3 regions of the Hydrogenophaga sp. SL48 genome follow, and region 3 is predicted to be linked to each of the others. Evidence: predicted binding sites of a transcription regulator. Region 3 holds the regulator's gene; each other region holds the start of a gene.
What was found. The regulator LexA, encoded in region 3, represses DNA repair genes until DNA is damaged. The targets are predictions, from matches to a motif close to ACTGTATNNNNATACAGT.
Positions count from the first base shown of each region.

Region 1: the regulator LexA is predicted to act here: its motif matches at 2,977-2,994, upstream of IM738_RS11260 (DNA topoisomerase IV subunit B).
Region 2: the regulator LexA is predicted to act here: its motif matches at 2,999-3,016, upstream of IM738_RS16115 (PA0069 family radical SAM protein).

Region 1 covers NZ_CP063400.1:2,372,439-2,377,833, reverse strand. Annotated here, with positions in the region: gene dapA (4-hydroxy-tetrahydrodipicolinate synthase) at 1-851, opposite strand, end outside; gene IM738_RS11270 (class I SAM-dependent methyltransferase) at 936-1,490, opposite strand; gene IM738_RS25930 (hypothetical protein) at 1,490-1,618, opposite strand; gene IM738_RS11265 (MFS transporter) at 1,615-2,859, opposite strand; gene IM738_RS11260 (DNA topoisomerase IV subunit B) at 3,027-4,997, shown strand; gene IM738_RS11255 (lytic transglycosylase domain-containing protein) at 4,997-5,395, shown strand, end outside.
Region 2 covers NZ_CP063400.1:3,399,712-3,405,106, reverse strand. Annotated here, with positions in the region: gene IM738_RS16125 (hypothetical protein) at 1-1,350, shown strand, start outside; gene IM738_RS16120 (hypothetical protein) at 1,354-1,833, shown strand; gene IM738_RS16115 (PA0069 family radical SAM protein) at 1,844-2,956, opposite strand; partial or broken gene IM738_RS16110 (PA0069 family radical SAM protein) at 3,139-3,972, shown strand; gene IM738_RS16105 (response regulator) at 4,094-4,636, opposite strand; gene IM738_RS16100 (HDOD domain-containing protein) at 4,657-5,395, opposite strand, start outside.
Region 3 covers NZ_CP063400.1:1,840,469-1,845,863, reverse strand. Annotated here, with positions in the region: gene IM738_RS08880 (hypothetical protein) at 1-1,245, shown strand, start outside; gene IM738_RS08875 (D-2-hydroxyacid dehydrogenase family protein) at 1,265-2,272, opposite strand; gene IM738_RS08870 (hypothetical protein) at 2,351-2,725, opposite strand; gene lexA (transcriptional repressor LexA) at 2,862-3,542, opposite strand; gene IM738_RS08860 (asparaginase) at 3,655-4,617, shown strand; gene adk (adenylate kinase) at 4,684-5,340, opposite strand.

The DNA.
Region 1 (5,395 bases), 530 kb from region 3:
ACCAGGGGTTCCAGCGAACGGGTCATGGGTGTGAGCGGCAGGCGCATGGTCTCGGCGCACAGGCCCATGCGGGCCATGGCCCATTTCAGCGGTATCGGATTGGCTTCGACGAACAGATTCTTGTGCACCGGCATCAGGCGGAACTGGATGTCCATCGCCTGGCGGACGTCGCCGGAAAGAGCCGCCACGCAGAGTTCGTGCATCAGTCGCGGCGCTATGTTGGCGGTCACGCTGATGTTGCCCTGACCGCCACACAGCATGAGCGCCACCGCGGTCGGGTCGTCACCGGAGTAGATGGCAAAGCCCTCGGGTGCTTCGCGGATCAGCCACTGCGCGCGTTCGATGTTGCCGGTGGCTTCCTTGATGCCGACGATGCCGGGCACGGTGGCCAGGCGCAGCGCGGTCTCCACCGACATGTCGGCCACGCTGCGGCCGGGCACGTTGTAGAGCACCACGGGCAGGTCGCCGGTGGCTTCGGCGATGGCCTTGAAGTGCTGGTACTGGCCTTCTTGCGTGGGCTTGTTGTAGTAGGGCACGACCTGCAGCTGGCAGTCGGCGCCGACCTGTCGGGCAAACCTGGCGAGCTCGATGGCTTCGGCGGTCGAATTGGCGCCGCAGCCGGCCATGATGGGCACGCGCTTGGCCGCTTGCTCCACCGACACGCGGATGATCTCGCAATGCTCTTCCACCGACACCGTGGGGGACTCGCCCGTGGTGCCGACCACGCCGATGCAGTCGGTGCCTTCGGCGATGTGCCAGTCGATCAGCTTGCGCAGGGTGGGGTAGTCCACGCTGCCATCGGGGAGGAACGGGGTGACGAGGGCAACGATGCTGCCGGTGATGGGTTTCATGTTCTCTGTCTCGGTACAGGGGGCGCCGTGTCGAGGCACCGAAGGAAAAAAGGACCCGGGCGGCTCGCGCGCGAATCCCGCATTCTACCCAGCGGCATCCAGTGCAAAGCGCTGGGGCAGGGCGCCGGCGGACGGGCGTTTTCGCACCGCCGCGATGCGCTGGACGAAGCGCTCAGGGGCGTTGCAGAAGCCGTCCTCATAGGCCACGATGTGCAGGTCGGCACAGGCCCGCAGCAATTCGCCGTTTTGTAACAGGAAGTCGGGTCGAGAGGGCTTGCCCACGGTTTCATTGCCGGCGGCGAAGGTCTCGCAGATCAGCACGCCACCGTCGACCACGCTGGCGACGAGGGTGGGCAACAGCGGACGCCAGAGGTAGTTGGTCACCACCACGGCATCGAACCGTTCACCTTCAAAAGGCCATGGTCCGTTCTCGATGTCGGCTTCGACCGCTCGGCCAAGTCCTGCGATGGAGGCAATGGCCTCGGCCGAGCGGTCCACGCCCGTGACCTTGTGGCCGTGCGCGGCGAACCAGCGCAGGTGGCGCCCATGACCGCAGGCCACGTCCAGCACCGAACCGCCGGCCGGCACCAGGTGCGCCCAGCGCCGGACCCAGGGCGACGGTGCTTCCGTGCCGTGCATCAGAAACAGCTCCAGAGCTGGTCGGCGAGGTTCACCAGGAAATCCGGGCGGTTGTAGAGCGAGAGTGTGCCCAGCAGCGCGAGGACCACCCCGACCCACGTCAGCGCCCGGACGGCCACCGGCCTCACGCGGCGACCCCTGACACGCGCTGCGGCCCGCGGGTGATGGGCGACTCGCGCACCGGCAGGTTGATCAGTGCGGCGAACACGCCCAGCGCGATCGAGAGGTACCAGACGATGTCGTAGCTGCCGGTCCGGTCGTACAGGTAGCCACCCAGCCACACGCCCAGGAAGCTGCCGATCTGGTGGCTGAAGAACACGAAGCCGCCCAGCATGGACAGGTGCGCCACGCCGAAGATCTGCGCCACCACCGCGTTGGTCGGCGGAATGGTGGACAGCCAGAGCACGCCCATGACGGCCGCGAACACGTAAACGCTGGCCGGCGAGAGCGGCGCGATCAGGAAGGCGCTGATCGCCACAGCGCGGGCCAGATAGATGAACGACAGGATGTGGCGCTTGGGGAAACGCTGGCCCAGCACGCCGGCGGCGTAGGTGCCCAGCACGTTGAACAGGCCGATGAGCGCCAGCGCGTAGCTCGCCACCTGGGGCGAGAGGCCGTGGTCCTTCAGGTAGCTCGGCATGTGCACACCGATGAACACCACCTGGAAGCCACAGACGAAATAGCCCGCCATCAGCAACTGGAAGCTGCGGTATCTGAAGGCTTCTCGCGCGGCCTGAAGAATGGTTTGTTCCCGGGGTGGTGCCGCGCCGCCCACAAAGCCCGGTTCGCGCAGGAACAACGCCAGCGGCATGATCAGCAACACCGCGCCGCCGAGGATCAGCAGCGCCTCCTGCCAGCCGAAGGCGCTGATGAGCCAGCCTTCGACCGGCACCATCAGGAACTGGCCGAACGAACCCGCCGCCGCCGCCACGCCCATGGCCCAGGAACGTTTCTCTGCGGGGATCTGCCGCCCGATCACGCCGTAGATCACGGCGTAGGTGGTGCCCGCCTGCGCCGCCCCGATCAGCACGCCCGCGGTGAGCGCGAACGTGAGCGGGGTGGGAGAGAGTGCCATGCCGGTCAGGCCCAGCGCGTAGAGCAGCGCGCCCACCAGCAGCACGCGGAACGCGCCAAAGCGGTCGGCCGCCATGCCGGCGAAGATGCCGAACAGGCCCCATGAGAGGTTCTGGATCGCCAGCGCGAACGCGAAGTTCTCGCGCGTCCAGCCCTGGTCCTGGGTGATCGGCTGCAGCCAGAGACCGAACCCGTGGCGCACGCCCATGGAAAGGGTGACGATGGCGGCGCCGCAGGCCAGCACCTGCAGGGCGGACAGGCGGGGCGCGGTGAGGGCAGGGGGTGGGGAGGACATCCAGCGACTTTAGCGAAGTTGGCCGCGTGACGCTGTCACCGGGGGCGATGCCGCCTTGAAATTTCGGACCGCGATTGATGCGCTGTGGGCATCGGCAGGCGCGCGAGATGTGGTTGATCTGTATTTGCATCCAGTGGTTTGTGCAAGGATGCTTACAATCCGCCCCCATGGCATCCCAATCTCCCAACGAATATTCCGAAGGCTCGATCCGCGTCCTCAAGGGACTGGAGCCGGTCAAGCAGCGCCCGGGCATGTACACCCGGACCGACAACCCGCTGCACATCATCCAGGAAGTGCTGGACAACGCGGCCGACGAGGCCCTGGCCGGCCACGGCAAGAAGATCAAGGTCACGCTGCACACCGACCACTCGGTGAGCGTGGAAGACGACGGCCGCGGCATCCCGTTCGGCCTGCATCCTGAAGAGAAAGCTCCGGTGGTCGAGCTGGTGTTCACCCGCCTGCACGCAGGCGGCAAGTTCGACAAGGGCTCGGGCGGCGCCTACAGCTTCTCGGGCGGCCTGCACGGCGTGGGCGTGAGCGTGACCAACGCACTCTCGACCCGGCTGGAAGTGATCAGCTACCGCGAAGGCCAGGTGGCCAGGCTGGCGTTTTCAGCCGGTGACGTGATCGAGCAACTGGTGATCGCGCCCAAGGGCGAGGGCGACCGCAAGCAGGGCACCACCGTGCGCGCCTGGCCCGACGGCAAGTACTTCGAATCCGCCGCGCTGCCCATGGCCGAGCTGACGCACCTGCTGCGCAGCAAGGCGGTGCTGATGCCGGGCGTGCAGGTCACGCTGGTGAACGAAAAAACCAAGGACACCCAGGTCTGGCTCTACAAGGCCGGCCTGCGCGACTACCTGCAGCAGACGCTGAGCGGCGACCCGGTGATCCCGCTGTTCGAAGGCGAAGGTTTTGCCGACGCCAAGGACGACAACTTCGCCGACGGCGAAGGCGCCTCGTGGTGCGTCGCCTTTACCGAAGACGGCCAGCCGGTGCGCGAGAGCTACGTGAACCTGATCCCCACCAGCGCCGGCGGCACGCACGACAGCGGCCTGCGCGACGGCCTGTTCCAGGCGGTCAAGGCCTTCATCGAGATGCACGCGCTGCTGCCCAAGGGCGTGAAGCTGCTTCCCGAAGACGTGTTCGCCCGTGCCAGCTACGTGCTGAGCGCCAAGGTGCTGGACCCCCAGTTCCAGGGCCAGATCAAGGAGCGGCTGAACTCGCGCGACGCGGTGCGCCTGGTCGGCGGTTTCGTGCGCCCGGCGCTCGAACTCTGGCTCAACCAGCACGTGGACTACGGCAAGAAGCTCGCCGAACTCGCCATCAAGGCCGCGCAGACGCGCCAGAAGGCCGGCCAGAAGGTGGAGAAGCGCAAGGGTTCCGGCGTGGCCGTGTTGCCGGGCAAGCTGACCGATTGCGAGAGCCGCGACCTGGCCCACAACGAGGTGTTCCTGGTCGAGGGCGACTCGGCCGGTGGCAGTGCCAAGATGGGCCGCGACAAGGAATGCCAGGCCGTGTTGCCGCTGCGCGGCAAGGTGCTCAACACCTGGGAGGTGGAGCGCGACCGCCTGTTCGCCAACACCGAAATCCACGACATCTCGGTCGCCATCGGTGTCGATCCACATGGCCCGCTCGACACGCCCGACATGAGCGGCCTGCGCTACGGCAAGGTCTGCATCTTGTCCGATGCCGACGTGGACGGCTCGCACATCCAGGTGCTGCTGCTCACGCTGTTCTTCCGCCACTTCCCCAAACTGATCGAAGCCGGCCACGTGTACGTCGCGCGCCCGCCGCTGTTCCGGGTGGACGTGCCCGCGCGCGGCAAGAAGCCGGCGCTCAAGCAGTACGCGCTGGACGATGGCGAGCTGCAGGCCATCCTCGACAAGGCCGAAAAAGACGGCGTGGCGCGCGAGAAGTGCCCGATCAGCCGCTTCAAGGGCTTGGGCGAGATGAACGCCGAGCAGCTCTGGGACACCACGCTCAACCCCGACACCCGCCGTCTGATGCAGGTGACGCTGGGCGCGATGGATTTTGCGGCAACAGAGGCGCTGATCACCAAGCTCATGGGAAAAGGCGAGGCGGCCTCCCGCCGCGAGCTCATGGAGCTGCACGGTGACTCGGTGGAGGTGGACGTGTGATGCGCCGCGTGTTTCGCCTGCTCGTCGCGTCGGCCGTGGCCGGGCTGCTGCTCGCGGCCGTGCCCGCTCGCGCCGAGATCTGGGGCTACGTGGATCGCAAAGGGGTGACGCACTTCGCCGACCACCAGGTCGATCGCCGCTATGAGCTGTTCTACCGGGGTGCCAAGGCACAGGCCGTGTCGCCCAGCGGTCAGGCGCCCAGCGCGGTCAATGCGCCGCCCGGCGTCGGCGCACGCTTCGACGTGTCCCCCGATTTCAAGGCCGTTCGCCACCACATCCGCGAAGCGGCCCATGCCCATGGGCTGGAGTTCGAGCTGCTGCAGGCCGTGATCGCCACCGAGTCCGGCTTCAACACCCGCGCGGTCAGCCCCAAGGGCGCCGTCGGTCTGATGCAGCTC
Region 2 (5,395 bases), 1.6 Mb from region 3:
CGTCGGATTGGTGACGTTCACAGCACCTTTCACTTGGTTCGAAATGGAGATGCGAGGTTGCTGGAGGATGTATTTGACGAGCTGGACGCTGCTGGTTTCAGTATGTCTCGTTTTGCCCTATTGCCATGGCGAGAGCGGTTGGAGGAGCGTGTCCAGGGCTTGGAAGACCCCATCAGCTTTGGGCAACACAGGTTGCGTTTGGCGACGCTACTCTACAGGGATGCGTGTGTCCTGGCTGTGCAGTACCTCGCGGGACTTCGCATCTCTGAAGTTTGTTCTGTAGTGGTCTCTCGTGACAAGGTCGACGGCCTGCCTTCATGCTTGTACAAGCGGGTGTCTCCCGACGGGATGTCGGAGCTCTATTTCTTGAAGGCAATGCTGGTCAAAGGCCGACCACGCCCAAAAGCCAAGGACTGGGTGATTGGCTGTGTACCGTGCGGAAGCGACCAGGTTCCGGTGGTTGTACGAGCCCTTGACCAGTTACACGACGTGATATCACCGTTCTTGTCCGACGAGGAGGAGACTCCGCTCTTTTTGCACTACTCCAACAGATGGGGAATGCCAAGAAGCAAGGACAGCCTAGTGCAGGCGTCTGGAGTTGACTTGCAGAGGGGGTGCCGACGGTTCATCCGATGTTTTGTCGACTTGTCCAGGCTGCCTGACCATGACAACTTCGGCAACAACTTGGTCCCCTATCGGGAGTCCAAAGGAGAGTGCATCAGGACTCACCAAGGACGCAAGACTTTTGCCGACTACTGTCTGAAGACCCGCAAGTCATCAATGTCTGCGTTGAGCTTCCACTATGGACATCTCAATGAGTCAATTACCTACAAGGGCTACTACGAACCCATCCAGAGGTTGGCCGACGAGGTGGAAAGCATGGCGCATAGTGCGACTGTGGACTTCTTTGTCAGCCGCAGCGAGAGGAAGACTGTCTTCGGGAATATGGCAGAAGCTGTGGACCGCTTTCTCGCCGAAAACAAGCTTGACACCATCACAGACATCGCTGTGCTACGCATCAAAGTTAAGGAGTTGGTCATTGCGCACGACCTCCGAATTTTCTTCAATGACTTTGGCAACTGCTTTGTCAGCGTGGCGCCGCTGGAATCTCGCTGTCAACAGGCTGCCGGGGGCGGGTCGTGGATGCTACGTAAGCCGAACTACAAGACTCGCCACATCACCATGTGCGCTGGCTGCAATTGCTTCGTCTTAGATTCCACGCATCAGCCGTACTGGGAGAAGCGTGTTGAGGACTGGAGTTCCGCGGCAAAGGACCCCACGAACAGAGTTGCCGTCAATCGGCATCTGCAGTCTTTAGCGGTTGTTCGCTTGTTTAAAAAGTTGAGGTAATCCGTGGAACCACATGCTGCCGCCCCATCAGTTGTTGTCGCCAAGCTTCTGGATAACTTTGTTCCGCAGGAGCCGAGAGAAGCGAAGTTTGCCCATGCCCTGCGGAGTTTGGTTGCCCTTCAGAATTTTGACTCGAGAATGAAGCTGAGGGGACCACGTCTAGACATATCAGCCATTGCTCGTCATGCTGAATGTTCGCGGAACTTGGTTAGTCACGACGGCTGTGAGCTACCTAGTGCGCGCGATTTGATTCTGGACGCTCTCAGGCTGCTGTCGGAGTACAGCTTGCAGGTTCAATGTGACTACCTAAAGGAAGAAATCAAGCGCCTGAAGGTGCGCCTTGACCGGCAAGACTCGATTCTGGCGAATCGTGTCGTGGCATTCCGCAAGGCGAAGACCAACGTCGAGCCAACTCCAAAAAATCGGTATACATCGGAGCAGGTTCGCAAAGCGGTGCAAATCGTTCCAATGGGAGAACTCTGATTGGCCAGCGCTATGTACATGGTGGAAATAGCGTTCCCTGAGCGTCTGAAGGGCCAGGCACGCGGAAGAGAGATATTTCCGGCGCTACTGCGCGATGCTGCAAGCCGAAGCGACGAATTGCAACGTTAAAGCGTTGACGCAGGAGTGCGGCGTACTGTCCAGTTCCCCGCATCCTTGTTCCGAAAGTTGGGTCGTAGTCAGCCCCGCCTCGCATTTGCCTTATCAGGCTCATGACATGAGCAGCACGGTCAGGAAAGTGTTCGTTCAGCCACTCCAGAAAGAGGTCGCGTACTTCAAGAGGTAGTCTGAGAACAATCATGCTCCCTGATGTGGCACCGGCCGCTGCAGCTGCTTCCAGAATGGACTCCAGGTCCTTGTCATTGACAGCAGGAATCATGGGCGAGGCGAACACCGACACGGAAACTCCAGCAGCGGAGAGCTCTGAGATGGCTCGCAAGCGGCGGTGAGGTGCGTTCGCCCGTGGGTCCAGTATCCTGGCGAGCGCGGGGTCTATCGTTGCTAGTGAGATATTGACCCGTGCCAGCCCCTTGGCTGCCATGCCCGCAAGAATGTCTATGTCACGCGTCACCAAGGCCGATTTGGTTGTGATGCTTACCGGTGCGTTGAATTCGGCGAGAACCTCGAGCACAGAGCGCGTGATACGCAACTCTCGCTCCGCGGGCTGATAGGGGTCTGTGTTGGCACCAAGCGCGATAAGACTGGGACGGTAGGCTGGCCGGGACAGTTCCTTGCGCAACAGAACTGCAGCGTTCGTCTTTGCTTGTATTTTGGTTTCGAAGTCCAGTCCAGGGGACAGACCTAAGTAGGCGTGTGTAGGTCTCGCATAGCAGTACACGCACCCGTGCTCACAGCCTTGGTAGGGGTTGATGCTTTGCTCGAAACCTAGGTCTGGGGAATCGTTGTGGCTCAGGATTGAGTGAGCTTCGACCAGGCGCACATCAGTGGGCCTGTGGGGCAATAGTTCGTCGGGTTGTTCTGCGGTTCGCTGCTCTTCGAAGTGCGCGAGGTTCTTCTCTCGCCCCCATGCTTCGAACCGGGAGCGCACATTCGAGCCAACGCCACGGCCCTTCACGAAGTGAACAATTCTCTGTCCGTCTTCCACGGTAAACCTTGGTACGAAGTGTGTTCGGCTGTTGGTGTTATATCTGTATATAAATACAGTATACACAAGCCTCTGTGGGTATCGTCCGATGGAGCTAGGTCAACTCGGTGGTGCCCCGTTGTTACAGCTCTTCGAAATGGGCGGTCTCTCCGGGAAGCAGATTTCGATGAAACATAAGTATGGGCTGCGTGTACTGCTACGCAAGGCCCACGCACAGCTACCTCAACCTCTCGCCGGGGCTCGATTTCGAAACCCGGCTGGTGGCCAAGCGCAACATCGCCGAGGTCTTGCGCGCCGAGTTGCTGCGCCCGGCCTACGCGCCCGACCTGCTGGCCATCGGCACCGTGACCGACGCCTACCAGCCCATCGAACGCGGGCTGCGGCTGACCCGCCAGGTGCTGGAACTGCTGCACACCGCCAGTCACCCGCTGGCCATGGTGACCAAGGGCAGCGGCGTGGAGCGCGACATCGACCTGCTCGCGCCCATGGGGCAGCAGCGCCTGGCGGCGGTGTACGTGACCATCACCACGCTGGACGCCAAGCTCGCCCGCATCCTGGAGCCACGCGCCGCCGCGCCCCACCGGCGGCTGCGCACCATCCGCACCCTGGCCGAGGCGGGCGTGCCCACGGGCGTGAGCGTGTCGCCGCAGATCCCGTTCATCAACGACGACATGGAGCAGGTGCTGGAAGCGGCCTTTGAGGCGGGGGCACGGCGCGCGTTCTACCAGGTGCTGCGCCTGCCCTGGGAGCTCTCGCCCATGTTCCGCCAGTGGCTGGAACAGCATTACCCCGACCGCGCCGCGCGGGTGATGGCGCGCGTGCAGGACATGCGCGGCGGCAAGGACTACGATGCCGACTTCGCCACCCGCATGAAAGGCCAGGGCATCTGGGCCGACCTGCTGCGCCAGCGCTTCGTGAAGACCTGCGACCGGCTCGGCTTCAACCGCACACGTGAGCCGCTGGACACCACGCAATTCCGCCCGGCAGCGCTGCGCGGGCAGGGCGATCTGTTCTGAACCGTCGTCCATGAGGCCGGCGCGCGCCACCCAGGGCACCGCCGGGCCGGCTTTGCCGGACGGCCAGTGCCGCCCCCCTTCAGGGGGGTCGCGCGCAGCGCGGCGGGGGATGCTCCTATACCTACCTCATGATCACGCAACCGTCCTCGTCCCACTCGACCCGGGTGATGCCCGGCTCCAGGGCTTCGAGCTTGCGCCGCTCCAGCGCTTCGGCGCTGACCTGGCCCTGGCTGGCCGCCCACGCCATGGCCTGGTCCTGCTGGGACCGTTGCGCCACGCTGGCGGCGAGGGCCGCCGAGATGTGGCGCACCAGTTCGTCGGTGTCCCAGGGTTTGGTGAGGTAGCGGTAGAGGCCAAACTGGTTCACGGCGTCCTGCGCGGTGCTGAAGTCCGCCGTGCCCGTCAGGATCATGCGCAGGCACCCGGGCTGGATGTCCGCGGCCATGGCCAGGAGCTCCATGCCGCCCATGTGGGGCATGCGCAGGTCGCTGACGATGACGTCAAACCGTTGCGCCAGCAGCGCCTCGATGGCTTCCGATCCGCTGTGGCAGGTCACGATCTTCACCTGGTTCCCCAGGGGCGCGCGCAACGCCCGGTGCAGGGAACGGACGATGGGCGCCTCGTCATCGACGAGGAGGATGCTGCCTTGAAGGGGATGGTTCATGGTCGTTCCAATCAGAAAATTCACGCGCAGGACATGACTTGCAGCTCGGCGTTGACGCGCTCCGCCAGATCGAGAAGGCGCTGCTCGCTGGTGCCCAGGACGGACCACAGCGGGTCTGCCAGCAGGGACTGAATGTCGGTGGGGGAGGCTTCCAGACCATGGGCCATGTGGTCGGCCAGGCGCACCAGGTCGGTGAGCGTCAGCCGCTCCCCGGCGGGGATGGGCGCCGTGGCATGGTGGCCGGCGATCGCTTCGACGAGGCTGGCAGGGAAGTTCCATTGCCGGGCCACCGCGGCGCCGACCTCGGGATGTGACACGCCAAACACGTGCTGCTCCGCCTCGTTCATGGACATGCCTTCCGAGCGGCAGATCCGCAACGCCTGTGCTTCCTGCACCGGACTGGTCATGGCCAGCACCAGCTTGCCCACGTCGTGCAGCAGGCCCAGCAAGAAGGCCTCACCGGTGTCCAGCGACGCGACCTTGGCCAGCTCCCGGGCCGCGAGGGCCGTGCACAGTGTGTGGCGCCAGTAGGTGTCGAAGCAGAAGCCCTCGCAGCGCAAGGCCCCCAGCGTGGCCTGCAGCGACACCACGGCCAGCGTGCTCGCGACCGTGCGCAGGCCCAGCATCTGCACGGCGTCGCCGATGCGCGAGACCTGGCCCGGCGCGCCATAGAAGGCGGAATTGGCCAGGTGCAGCACACGCACCGTCAGTGCCTGGTCGCGCTCGATCGCCTCGATGCAGGCCGACGCGGGCGTGTCG
Region 3 (5,395 bases):
GAAGAGGAGGTCAAGGGGCTGCGTGAGATCGAGACCCGCAACAAGGTCGCTCTCCAGGAGCTGCAAGCGCAGTTGCAGCAAACGCGTTACACAACGTGGTTGGCCTACCTCCTGGGCGGGCTTTTGTTGCTGAGCCTTCTGGGCGCGCTGTATGCATGGCGTCGTCGCGGAAGCGCTCCGGCCGCCTCGGGAACCAAGAACTGGTGGGGGTCAGGAGCAGTCGAAAGACCCCCTGCCTCCACGTTGAAGACCAGTGTTGCGACCACCTCGGCCCATGGTGTCGACATCGACCTCAGCTTGGACAGTGAATCCGGTTTTGATGATTTGAGGCCCCTGCACAACAGCAGCCCTGCACGAGGGGGAGTGGTGCTCTCTTCGGCAGACCGGCGCGATTTCCCACCCAGTCAACCTGGTATGTCGAGGTCCGTGGCCACCGAAGAGTTGTTCGATATTCAGCAACAGTCGGACTTTTTCGTGTCGCTCGGTGAGTACGATCAAGCCATTGATGTGTTGAAAAACCACTTGAGCGAAAGCCAGGAGCCCAGTGCGCTGGCCTATCTCGACCTCTTCAAGCTCTATCACGACTTGGGACGCCGGGACGATTACCAGAAGCTGAGGGAAGAGTTCAACCAACAGTTCAATGCGGGGGCGCCCCTGTTTGACCAATACAGCGACGAAAGCCATGGACTGGAGGCCTATGAAACCGCCTTTGGGCGAATCCAGGCGCTGTGGCCTCAACCCAAGGTGTTGGATGTCATTGAGCAGTCCATCTTCAGGGATTCGAATGACACCGAGGCAGAGGTGTTTGATCTGGAGGCTTACCGCGAACTGCTGTTGCTGCACGCCATCGCCAAGGACATGATCAAGCGTGACTCCGATGGTGTGCCCGCTGGAGCTGACTTCCAGCACACCGCCATCAAGCCATTGAAGGCGGCGGGCAACAAGGCAATGGCCGCGACCGTTGCCAACGAATCAAGGGAGGGGCGTGTCACACAGCCGCTTGACGAATTGCCCCACACTTCACATCGCCTCGGACTCGATGTGGATCTGGATGCATTGTCAGAAATGTCGGCTTTCGAGGCTTCGCTTCCCGACGTGGCGGTTCCGGTCGAGGCCACAGCGAAGCCTGCGCCGCCACCCGGTACTCGGCCGTTGGCGGTGCCCGAAGGAAATCTGATCGACTTCGAGGTGCTGGATTTCATGCCACCGGACGATGCCCCGGACGTCAAGGACGGCAGCAAGTAAGGCGTTCTGAGTGAACGGGTCAACGGCGAACTTGCAATGCGCCAGGATTGACGATGTTCGTGGGCGTTCCCTTGATGTAATTGACGACGTTATCGAAAGCTGCCGAAAACAGGGTTTCGTAGTTGTCAAGTTCAACATAGCCAATGTGCGGAGTGCAGATGCAATTCTCCAGCCGCAACAGGGCATGGCCCTGAAGAATGGGTTCGGACTCAAACACATCGACGGCAGCCATGCCTGGGCGACCCCGGTTCAGGGCAGTCAACAACGCTTCGGCCTCAATGAGTTCAGCGCGCGAAGTGTTCACCAGCAACGAAGTGGGCTTCATTTGAGACAGATCGTCCAGCGTCACGCAACCTGCGCTGCGTTCGCTCAAACGCAAGTGCAGGCTGAGCACATCAGATTGCTCAAACAAGGCCTTGCGGTTCTCCGCCACTTCGTAGCCATCCGACACAGCCAACGCCCGGGTGCTTTCGCTTCCCCAGATGATCACCCGCATGCCGAATGCCCGACCGTAGGCTGCGACCAGCTTCCCGATGCGGCCATAGCTCCAGATTCCCAGGGTCTTGCCGTGCAGAACCGACCCGAGTCCAAAGTTGACGGGCATGGAGGACGCCTTCAGCCCAGACTGTTGCCACGCACCGTGTTTGAGGTTGGCAACATATTGCGGAATGCGTCGCATGGAGGCCATGATCAAAGACCAGGTGAGCTCAGCGGTGGCAATCGGCGAGCTATTGCCTTCGGCCACCGCGATGCCGCGCTCGGTACAAGCACTCACGTCGATGTGTTGACCGACACGTCCGGTTTGGGAGATCAGCTTGAGCCGTGGCAGCTTCTCAACCAACAGGCGTGAAATCTGTGTCCGTTCCCGTATCAACACCACGATATCGGCATCGCGCAAGCGAACCGCGAGTTGGCCAACGCCTTTTACGGTGTTCGTGAAGACCTTGGCGGGATAGGGCTCCAGCCGAGCAGCACAATCCAGCTTGCGCACGGCATCTTGATAGTCGTCGAGAATGACAATGTTCATGGGAGCTATTGTGCCCGCAAGGACCGTCAATCCGGGGCGACAAAGCGGTCGCCAATGCCATACAAATTATCGTTGGCTTCAGATGCAAGCCTCGGTTCCAGCAGGAGGGTGTTCTTGTGCCGCAAGCCGATCCAGTTCAGCACACACGTCCGCCATGCGACCGGAAATCACCAACCGTGCGTCCGTGCGCAGGCCACCGTTGGATGCTTGCATGATCTGCACCTGACGGACTCGGGCAGGTGCTGTCGCAACAGGTGGTGCGCTTCCACCCATGGCAGTGGTGGCAATGGGCGACGTAACACGGTTCCCACCCAGCCAGCCCGCTCTGGAAAATCGTTGAAACAGTGATGGAATGCCTCGGTGGGCGGAGGTTCTGTGCTCGGGGGCTGGTAACCAGCTGTCGATCAGCTGAAGCGGCGCGCGCCAAGTGTTGGTGTTGATGCGGATTCCCATGCGAAACTCCTGTCAGGGGTTTGAACACAGGCAGGATTCAAAACAATGGCCGTCTGCACAGGGATGTGTCCCGCCGACACCAATGCCGGATGGACCAAACGCCCGCCACCTGCTGAGACAGCATCGACCCGCTGGGTCAGATCTGAAAGCTGTTGCGAATCAGGCCCACGGCGAGGCCTTCGATTTCAAATGGCTCGCCCGGTTGAACCAGAATGGTTTTGTACTCAGGATTTTCGGCGTGCAGCTCGATCTGGTCCTCGCGCCGCATGAACCGTTTCACCGTCACGTCATCACCCAGGCGTGCGACCACGATCTGGCCATTTTTTGCGTCCTTTGAGGACTGCACCGCCAGAAGATCGCCATCGATGATGCCCACATCCCGCATGGACATTCCGCGGACCCGGAGCAGGTAGTCTGGTGTGCGCTGAAACAGGCTGCGCTCGACGTGATAGGTCTGATCCACATGCTCTTGAGCGAGGATGGGGGAACCTGCTGCCACACGTCCAATCAGGGGCAACATCAGCTGTGTCAGGCTGGGCAGCGGCAGTGTAAGCTGCTGCGCCCGCTGCTCATTGATTGATCTGAGGTCGCTGCTGCGCAGGCGGATGCCACGGGAAGTTCCGCTGACCAGTTCGATCACACCTTTTCGCGCCAGCGCCTGCAGGTGTTCTTCTGCCGCGTTGGCTGACTTGAACCCCAGCTCGGAAGCGATTTCTGCACGGGTTGGTGGAGCGCCGGTGCGCGCAATGGCGTTCTGGATCAATTCCAGAATCTGCTGTTGACGGGCAGTGAGTTTGGGGGGGAACGACTCGATCATGAGAACCTCGTGGTTGGGCCGACTGCGGTGCAGGTTGCGTTACTGTTTTCTTATCCAGTATCTGTATTTTTAACCAGTTTCAAGGGCTTGACAAGTGGCTACGACAAAAGAAGTGAAGCGTCGGGTGATCCTGGGTACGGGCGGCACCATCGCCGGTCGATCGAACCGTCAAAGCGACAATGTGGGGTATGTGGCGGGGGAAGTGCGGGTAGAAGACCTGATGGCGAGCGTTCCCGCGCTGTCCAGCATGTGTCTGGAGGTGGAGCAACTTGATCAGATCGACAGCAAGGACATGGGCTTTGCATTGTGGAAGCGTTTGGCCGAGCGGGTAGCCCACCATGTGGCGCGAGAGGACGTCGCGGGCGTGGTGATCACGCACGGTACTGACACGCTGGAAGAAACGGCCTATTTCTTAGAGCGGGTGCTTCGGCCGGTCAAGCCTGTGGTGATCACCTGTGCCATGCGTCCTTCCACGGCGCTGGTGCCAGATGGGCCACAGAACCTGCTGGATGCGGTGAACGCAGCGGGATGTGTTGATCTGTCAGGGGTGGTCGTGGTTTGCGCGGGCCTGGTTCACCGTGCGGAGCATGTGGCCAAGGTGCACAGCTATCGGGTGGACGCCTTTGACTCGGGCGATGCTGGCCCAATGGCCTGTGTTGAAGAAGGCGAAGTGCGCTGGTTTCATCCACCCCAGCGGACCTCTGTGACTTCAGCCGGTGACACAACGTTGCTGCACCAAGTCCTAGCGGCTGAAGCAATGCCTCGTGTGGACATTGTGACGAGCCATGCCGATGCCGATGGAGGGATGGTTCGTGCGTTGCTGGCGGCGAGCGCCGTGGACGCTGCACATCTGCCCCGTGGCCTGGTGGTGGCGGCGACAGGCAACGGCACCGTTCACCGGGCGCTGGAGGCGGCATTGCGCGAGGCGCAGCAGCGGGGCGTGCGCGTGATACGCGCCACCCGTTGTGCCAGGGGGCGTGTGATCCCCGACGCCGCGAACCCCTTGCACGACTCAGCCGGGCTGTCACCGGTCAAGGCCCGCCTTGCACTCGCACTGGATCTCCTGAGCGAATGAGACAGAACCCACCCGCAATCACAAAAAAACCGGCCAAGGCCGGTTTTTTTGTAGCACAAGGCTTGGTCAGCGCGACAAAGCCTCGAATGCCCGGGCGGTGATCTCTTCCACCGAGCCCGTGCCTGCAATGGCTCTGTATTTGGGGGCGGCGCCAGCGTCGGATTTGGCCCAGTTGCTGTAGTAGTCCACCAGCGGACGCGTCTGGGCGCTGTACACCTCCAGGCGCTTCTTCACGGTCTCTTCCTTGTCATCTTCACGCTGGATGAGCGGTTCACCGGTGACGTCGTCATGGCCCTCGGTTTTGGGCGGATTGAACTTGACGTGGTAGGTGCGCCCGGAAGCGGGATGCGAGCGGCGGCCACTCATGCGCTCGATGATGGCGTCAAAAGGCACGTCGATTTCAAGCACGTAATCGAGCTTCACGCCGGCGGCTTTCATTGCGTCGGCCTGGGGGATGGTGCGGGGGAATCCGTCGAACAGGAAGCCATTGGCGCAATCGGCCTGGGCAATGCGCTCCTTGACCAGATTGATGATCAGGTCATCGCTCACGAGTCCGCCGGATTTCATCACGGCATCGGCTTGCTGGCCCAACGGCGTGCCCGCCTTCACTGCGGCACGAAGCATGTCGCCAGTGGAGATCTGGGGGATACCGTATTTTTGGCAAATGAAGGTGGCTTGCGTGCCTTTGCCGGCACCGGGAGCGCCCAACAGAATCAGTCTCATCGTCTTCCTTTTTTCAGCGTTTCAATCGGGACCGCCGGTCTCCGGCAGCGGCTCC